One region of the Micromonospora sp. NPDC002717 genome, then DNA from elsewhere that is predicted to be linked to it. Evidence: predicted binding sites of a transcription regulator. Region 1 holds the regulator's gene; the other holds the start of a gene.
The links. Region 1 encodes HrcA, which represses chaperone genes, less so after heat shock. Its sites were predicted from a motif close to GGTTNGCACNCTCNNNNNGAGNGTGCNAACC; they were not measured.

Region 1 (4,280 bases):
CCGGAGTCCCTGCGGGCCCTGCGGGCGGCCGGCTACACCCGGATCTCGCTGGGCATGCAGTCCGCCGCGCCGGGGGTGCTGGCGATCCTCGACCGCACGCACAGCGCCGGCCGGGCCACCGCCGCCGCCCGGGAGGCCCGCGACGCCGGGTTCGCGCACGTCAACCTCGACCTCATCTACGGCACGCCGGGGGAGAGCGAGGACGACTTCGCCGCCTCCCTCGACCAGGTCGTCGCCGCCGGGGTGGACCACGTCAGCGCGTACGCCCTGATCGTGGAGGACGGCACCCGGCTCGCCGCCCGGATGCGGCGCGGCGAGCTGGCGTACCCCTCCGACGACGTCGCCGCGGACCGCTACCTGGCCGCGGAGGCCGCCCTCGACGCGGCCGGTTTCTCCTGGTACGAGGTGTCGAACTGGGCCCGCGGCGACGCGGCCCGGTGCCGGCACAACCTGCTCTACTGGACCGGCGCCGACTGGTGGGGGCTCGGCCCGGGGGCGCACAGCCACGTCGGCGGCGTGCGCTGGTGGAACGTGAAGCATCCCACGACGTACGCGAAGCGGCTGGCCGGCGGCGAGTCGCCCGGCCTGGCCCGGGAGGTGCTCACCGCCGACGAGGCGCACATGGAGGACGTCATGCTCCGGCTGCGGCTCGCCTCCGGGCTGCCGCTGGACGCCTTGGACGACGCCGGCCGGGCCGGCGCCGAGCGGGCGCTCGCCGACGGCCTGCTGGCCGGCCCCGACCACGCGGCGGGCCGGGCCGTGCTGACCCTGCGGGGGCGGCTGCTCGCCGACGCGGTCGTCCGCGACCTGCTGCCCTGAGGCGCGGAGGCCCCGCCGTGCGGTGGCGCGGGCGGGGAGGCCCCGCCGTGTGGCGGCGCGTGGCCGGGCCCGGCCGGGGGAGCGGCCGGCCCGGCTCACCTGGTGAAGCTGTAGGCCATCGGGTAGCGGTAGAGCAGGCCCTCGTTGGCCTTGACCCCGGCGACGATCCCGAAGATCAGCGGCACCAGCCAGACGAGCATCGGGACGAAGAACAGGATCCCGCAGGTGATCAGGGTGAGCACCCAGCTCAGCACGCCCACGATCGCCCAGGTGATCTGGAAGTTCAGCGCCGCGACGGCGTGCGCCCGGACGGTCGGCGACTGTTGCCCCCGGGCCATCAACGCGATGAGCGGCGCGACCCAGCCGAGCAGGCCGCCGCCGACGATCACCCCGGCCGCGCCGCCGAAGTGGGCGATCAGGGCCCAGTTCTTGTCCTCGTTGTTGGCGTAGCCGCCGGTGGGCGCGCCGTAGCCGCCGCCGGTCGGATAGCCGGCCCCCGGCGGGGGGTAGCCGCCCGGCGGGGGATAGCCCCCGGGCGGCGGGTAGCCACCCGGCGGAGGGTAGCCGCCCGACGGCGGTTGGTCACCGGTGGGCGGCGGATAGCCGCCGGGCGGGGGATAGCCGCCCGGGCCCGGTGCCCCGGACAGTGGTGCGGTGGGTTCGTCGGAGCCGGCCGGCCCGGGAACCCCCGACGGAGCGGCCGGGTCCGGCCGGTCGCCGGGGTCCCCCGCTCCGGGAGGGCGAGGTGGTTCAGTCATGGACGTCACGGTAGGGGCCGCGGGCAAGGTCGCACCAGAGCGACTCCGACCGGGATGTCCGGATGATCGGCTCTGGCGCCGCCGCCTCCGCGGGCCGTGTGGCGCCGGTCGGATCGCCGTCCCAGGTTGATCATCGCGTCGGCGGGCGCGCCGACGTAGACTGGCACTCGTCCGTAGCGAGTGCCAGCAACCCGCCCGCCCCTCGGGGCGCGGGGGGTCCGACGTGCGACAGGAGGTGGGGAACGATGGGTCTCGACGACCGCAAGCTCGCCGTGCTGCGCGCGATCGTCGAGGACTACGTCGCCACGCAGGAGCCCGTCGGCAGCAAGTCGCTGGTCGAGCGGCACCAGCTCGGGGTCTCCCCGGCGACCGTCCGCAACGACATGGCCGTGCTGGAGGAGGAGGGCTACATCCGCCAGCCGCACACCAGCGCCGGCCGGGTGCCCACCGACCGTGGCTACCGGCTCTTCGTGGACCGGCTGTCCCGGGTCAAGCCGCTCAGCCCGGCCGAGCGCCGCGCGATCGAGCGCTTCCTGGTCGGCGCGGTCGACCTCGACGACGTGGTGCACCGCACCGTACGACTGCTGGCGCAGCTGACCCGGCAGGTCGCCGTGGTGCAGTACCCGAGCCTGGCCCGCTCCTCCGTCCGCCACCTGGAGCTGGTGCCGATCTCCACGACCCGGCTGATGCTGGTCATGATCGCCGACACCGGCCGGGTCGAGCAGCGGCTGGTCGAACTGCCCGGGCCGATCCCCGCCGACGACGTCACGGACCTGCGTCGGCTGGTCAACGAGAAGCTGGTCGGCACCCGGCTGTCCGAGACCCCGCCGCTGGTGCAGGCGCTGGTCGACGAGTCGGTGCCGCACCTGCGGCCGGCCATGACCACCCTCTCCACCGTGCTGCTGGAGACGCTGGTCGAGCGGCACGAGGAGCGGATCGCGTTGGCCGGTACGGCCAACCTCACCCGCGGCGGCCTGCTCGACTTCCAGGGCTCGCTGCGCCCCATCCTGGAGGCGCTGGAGGAGGAGGTCGTGCTGCTCAAGCTCATCGGCGAGGCGGAGCCGAGCACGACCCGGGTGCTGATCGGCGACGAGAACGAGATCGACAACCTGCGCGCCGCCTCGGTGGTCAGCACCGGCTACGGGCCGGGCGCGACGATCGTGGGCGGGCTCGGCGTGCTCGGGCCGACCCGGATGGACTACCCCGGCACCATCGCCACGGTGAGGGCCGTGGCACGCTACGTGGGCGAGCTGCTGGCCCAGAACTGACCAGTCAGGGCCGACGGCCGGCTCCGGCCGACGACCGGCGCAACGCGAGACGAACATGAGGACACGGAACGCAGTGGCCAGGGACTACTACGGCATTCTCGGGGTGAGCCGGGAAGCCTCCGACGACGAGATCAAGCGCGCCTACCGGAAGCTGGCGCGGCAGTTCCACCCGGACGTCAATCCGGACCCGGAGGCACAGGAGAAGTTCAAGGACATCAACGCCGCGTACGAGGTCCTCTCGGACGACCGGAAACGGCAGATCGTCGACCTGGGCGGCGACCCGCTCGCCCCCGGCGGCGGGGGCGCGGGCGGTCCGGGCGGTCCCGGCGGCGCCGGCCCGTTCGTCGGCTTCCAGGACATCATGGACGCGTTCTTCGGTGGCGCGGCCGGCGGGTCGCGGGGCCCGCGACCGCGGACCCGGCCGGGCGCCGACGCGATCCTGCGGCTGGAGCTGGACCTGAACGAGACCGCGTTCGGCGTCGAGGCGCCGATCACCGTCGACACCGCCGTGCTCTGCACCACCTGCTCCGGCGCCGGCACCGCGGCCGGCACCCACCTGGCCACCTGCGAGGCGTGCGGCGGCCGTGGCGAGGTGCAGTCGGTGCAGCGCACCTTCCTCGGTCAGGTGGTCTCCGCCCGCCCGTGCACCGTCTGCCAGGGCTACGGCACCACCATCCCGCACCCCTGCCCGACGTGCGCCGGCGACGGCCGCGTCCGCACCCGGCGTTCGCTGACCGTCAAGATCCCCGCCGGGGTCGAGGACGGCATGCGCATCCGGCTGGCCCAGCAGGGCGAGGTCGGCCCGGGCGGCGGCACCGCCGGCGACCTCTACGTCGAGATCCACGAGCGGCCGCACGACGTCTACTCCCGCAAGGGCGACGACCTGCACTGCCGGGTCACCGTGCCGATGACCGCCGCCGCCCTCGGCACCCGGCTGACCATCAAGACGCTGGACAGCGAGGAGACGGTCGACGTCAAGGCCGGCACCCAGCCGGGCAGCACGCTGCGGCTGCGCGCCCGAGGCGTGCCGCACCTGCGCGGCACCGGCCGGGGCGACCTCTACGTCCACCTCGACGTGCGCACCCCGACGAAGCTCGACGCCGACCAGGAGCGGATGCTGCGCGACTTCGCCAAGACCCGGGGCGAGGAGGTCGCCGAGCTGACCAAGCAGGGTGGCTTCTTCTCCCGGATGCGCGACGCCTTCAACGGCCACGCCTGACGCCCACGCCCCCGGGCCGCCGCGCTCCGCGGCGGCCCGGTCGGCTCCACCGCCCTCGCCGCCCCGGCGGTCGCCGGGGCGGCTAGCCTGATCGTCGTGTCCGCGCCGCTGTTCCTGGTCGAGTCGCTGCCCACCGCCGACCGGCTGACCCTCGACGGCCCCGAGGGGCATCACGCCGCCACCGTGCAGCGGCTCCGCGTCGGCGAGGAACTGCTG
Region 2 (4,280 bases), on a different contig from region 1:
CGCGCCGTCCCCAGGTCCACGGCGGCGTGCCGCCCGCGAAAAGGCGTCGGGGCGCACCGTCACGCGGACGGTGCGCCCCGACGAGGCGTACGGCGAGGGTCAGAAGCCCGGGCCGTGCTGGTGGCCGTGACCGTGGCCGTGGCCGTGCCCACCGGCGGCGGCCGGCTCGGCCTTCTCCGGCTTCTCCACCACGAGGCTCTCCGTGGTGAGCAGCAGGCCGGCGATCGACGCGGCGTTGCTGACCGCGTTGCGGGTCACCTTCACCGGGTCGAGGATGCCGGACTTCGCCAGGTCGACGTACTCGCCGCTGGCGGCGTCGAGGCCGTGGCCCCACTCCTTGCCGACGACCTTCTGCACCACGACGTAGCCGTCGTGGCCGGCGTTCTGGGCGATCCAGCGCAGCGGCTCGACCAGCGCCTTGCGCACGATCGAGACGCCGACCTTCTCGTCACCGGTGAAGCCGAGGTCATCGTCCAGCGCCGGCAGGATCTGCGCCAGGGCGGCGCCGCCGCCCGGGACGGTGCCCTCCTCGACCGCGGCCTTGGTCGCGGCGATCGCGTCCTCGATGCGGTGCTTGCGCTCCTTCATCTCGACCTCGGTCGCGGCGCCGACCTTGATGACCGCGATGCCGCCGGACAGCTTGGCCAGCCGCTCGGCGAGCTTCTCCCGGTCCCAGTCGGAGTCGGAGGCCTCGATCTCCTTGCGGATCTGGGCCACCCGGTCCGCGACCTCGCTCGCCTGGCCGCCGCCGTCGACGATCGTGGTGTTCTCCTTGTCGACCACCACGCGCCGGGCGCTGCCGAGCACCTCCAGGCCCACCTGGTCGAGCTTGTAGCCCAGCTCCGGGGCGACCAGCTCGGCGCCGGTGAGGATCGCCATGTCCTGCAGCATCGCCTTGCGGCGGTCGCCGAAGCCCGGGGCCTTGACCGCGCAGACCTTGAGGGTCTTGCGGATCGAGTTGACCACCAGGGTGGACAGCGCCTGGCCCTCGACGTCCTCGGCGATGATCAGCAGCGGCTTGCTGTTCTGGAGGACCTTCTCCAGCAGCGGCAGCAGCTCCTCGATCGCCGAGATCTTCTGGGTGGTGATCAGGATGTACGGGTCCTCCAGGACCGACTCCTGCCCCTCCACGTCGGTGACGAAGTTCGGCGAGATGAAGCCCTTGTCGAACTGGAGGCCCTCGGTGACGTCCAGCTCGGTGGTGAGCGCGGAGCCCTCCTCGACGGTGATGACACCGTCGCGGCCGACCCGCTCCATCGCCTCGGCGATCAGCTCGCCGATGGTGGCGTCCTGCGCGGAGATGGTCGCGACGTGCGCGATCGACTTCTTGTCGGCGACCTCGACCGCGCGGCCGAGCAGCGCCTCGGAGACCTTGGCGGCCGCCGCGTCGATGCCCCGCTTGAGGCCGGTCGGGTTGGCGCCGGCCGCCACGTTGCGCAGGCCCTCGCGGACCATCGCCTGGGCCAGCACGGTGGCGGTGGTGGTCCCGTCGCCGGCGACGTCGTTGGTCTTGGTCGCCACCTCCTTGACCAGCTGCGCGCCGAGGTTCTCGTACGGGTTGGTGAGCTCGATCTCCTTGGCGATGGTCACGCCGTCGTTGGTGATCGTGGGCGCACCGAATTTCTTGTCCAGGACGACGTTGCGCCCGCGCGGGCCGAGGGTCACCTTGACCGCGTCCGCGAGGGCGTTGACACCGTGCTCGAGCAGGTGCCGGGCGTCGTCCGAGAAGCTCAGGATCTTCGCCATGAATGTCCCTTCGAAGCGACGTTGCCCCGGCCCGGCGAGCCGGACCGGGGCAACGACACTGATCGGTTGCTTACTTCTCGATGACCGCGAGGACGTCGCGGGCGGAGAGCACCAGGTACTCCTCGCCGGCGTACTTGACCTCGGTGCCGCCGTACTTCGAGTAGATGACGGTGTCGCCGACCTTGACGTCAACCGGGATCCGGTTGCCCTTGTCGTCGACGCGGCCCGGGCCGACAGCGAGGACGGTGCCCTCCTGCGGCTTCTCCTTGGCGGTGTCGGGGATCACGATGCCCGACGCCGTGGTGGTCTCAGCCTCGTTCGCCTGGACCAGGATCCGGTCCTCGAGCGGCTTGATCGCAACCTTGGTCGCGGTAGTCACGGGCATACCCTCCTGGGGTACTGGTTTCGTTACCGGCCGGCGAGCCGACCAGCGTCAATCTGCCACATGCCACCGGGCGGGGCCGTCGTCGCGGGTGCCGGTCCGCCTGGCGTTCAGCGCCCGGGCCTGACGGCCCGGAAGCTGGCACCCTCGGGGTGAGAGTGCTAATCGCAGGTTATTCCTCGGCTAGCACTCCGTCAAGGAGAGTGCCAACCCGCCGGCCGGCGCGTCGGGCCGGGCGGCCAGAATGACCGCGTGGACCTCGACCAGCTCGCCGCCCTGCGTACGCCCGAGGGGTCGGTCGCGCTCGACGCGGCCGCGCGGGTGGCCGGCGGCGACCCGCTGGCCGCAGCGGCCGCGCTCCGTTCCGCCGGGATGCCGCCCGCGCTGGCGGCGGCCGCGCTCACCCAGGCCGAGCTGCGCCGCCGGGCGGTCGGCAAGTTCGGGCCGGCGGCGGCGGGGATGTTCCTGACCCGGGCCGGGCTGGAGCAGGCCACCCGCGGCCCCGTCGCGGCGCGGCGCGCCGGCCGGCTGCGCGCCGCTGGCGTGCGCACCCTGGCCGACCTCGGGTGCGGCCTCGGCGCGGACGCGCTCGCCGCCGCGCGGGCCGGCATCCGGGTGTACGGGGTGGAGGCCGACCCGGTGACCGCCGCGATGGCCGCCGCCAACGCGGAGGCGGCCGGGCTGGCCGAGCTGTTCACGGTGGAGTGCGGCGACGCCACGGCGTTCGACGTCAGCCGGGTCGACGGGGTGTTCTGCGACCCGGCGCGGCGGAAGGCGGGCACCGGGCGGCGGGTCTTCGACCCGAACGCCTACTCCCCGCCCTGGGACTTCGTCGTCGGCCTGGCCGCGCGGGTGCCGTACACGGTGGTGAAGGTGGCGCCCGGGATCGACCACGCGCTGATCCCCGCGGGCGCCGAGGCGGAGTGGGTGAGCGCGGACGGCGACCTGGTCGAGGCGGCGCTGTGGTGCGGCCGGCTCGCCGAGGTCCCCCGCCGGGCCACCCTGCTGCGCGGTGCCGCCGCGCACGCGCTGACCGGCTCCGGCGACGCCGAGGCGCCGGTCGGGCCGGTCCGCCGCTTCCTGTACGACCCGGATCCGGCGGTGGTCCGCGCGCACCTGGTCGCGGAGCTGGCCGGCGCCCTCGACGCGACGCTGGCCGACCCGAGCATCGCCTACCTCTACGCGGACGCCCCGGCGGCGACCCCGTTCGCCCGCTGCCTGGAGGTCACCGACGTGCTGCCGTTCTCGCTCAAGCGGCTGCGGGCGCTGCTGCGGGAGCGCCGGGTCGGGCGGGTGGAGATCCTCAAGCGCGGCTCCGCGCTAGAGCCGGAGAAGCTGCGGCGGGATCTGCGGCTGGCCGGCGACGAGGCGGCCAGCCTGGTGCTGACCCGGGTCGCCGGGGCGCCGACGGCGCTGGTCTGCCGGCCGGTCGGGTAGCCGGCCTTATCGGCTCGCGGGTCACCCGGACCCGGGTTAGCTTGACGGTCATGGCGGGACAGGGCACTCCGGCGACCGCGCTGCTGACGAAGCGGAAGATCGCCCACAGCACGCATCCGTACGACGTCTCCCCCGACGCGCCGAACTACGGCGCGCTGGTCGCGGCGGCGCTGGGGGTGCCGCCGGAGCGGGTGTTCAAGTCGCTGGTCGCCGAGGTCGACGGCGCGCTGACCGTGGCGGTCGTGCCGGTCACCGGCGAGCTGGACCTCAAGGCGCTCGCCGCGGCGGTCGGCGGCAAGCGGGCCGCCATGGCCGACCGGGCGGTGGCCGAACGGGTCACCGGCTACGTGCGCGGCGGGATCAGCCCGCTCGGTCAGCGTCGGCGGCTGCCCACGGTGCTCGACTCGTCGGCGCTCGACCATCCCACCGTCTACGTCTCGGCGGGCCGGCGCGGCCTCCAGCTCCAGCTCGCCCCGCAGGACCTGGTCGCCCTCACCGGGGCGGCCACGGCCCCGCTGTCCGCCCGCTGAGCTGCGCCGCTCCCTGAGCAGGCGGGAGAGCGCTCCCGTGCGGGCGACGGCCGGGCGACAGAGACGTTGCTGAATTGTTACTGCCGACAACAAACTCGCCACCTCGGCACTCTTGTGCCCGCAGTGTGACGCGGAATACGTTGCCGGACACAACAAACCAGCATCATCCCCCACCCCCGAAAGGA

Region 2: a site for HrcA is predicted at 2,265-2,295, ahead of groES (co-chaperone GroES). Genes of this name have one in related genera too.

What each region holds. Positions count from the first base shown of each region.
Region 1 is NZ_JBEOVW010000023.1:36,974-41,253, reverse strand. It holds gene hemW (radical SAM family heme chaperone HemW) at 1-819, shown strand, start outside; gene ABT006_RS26935 (DUF4870 domain-containing protein) at 915-1,577, opposite strand; gene hrcA (heat-inducible transcriptional repressor HrcA) at 1,823-2,845, shown strand; gene dnaJ (molecular chaperone DnaJ) at 2,919-4,064, shown strand; gene ABT006_RS26920 (16S rRNA (uracil(1498)-N(3))-methyltransferase) at 4,161-4,280, shown strand, end outside.
Region 2 is NZ_JBEOVW010000003.1:322,967-327,246, forward strand. It holds gene groL (chaperonin GroEL) at 100-1,746, opposite strand; gene groES (co-chaperone GroES) at 1,817-2,125, opposite strand; gene ABT006_RS07910 (THUMP-like domain-containing protein) at 2,381-3,565, shown strand; gene ybaK (Cys-tRNA(Pro) deacylase) at 3,616-4,095, shown strand.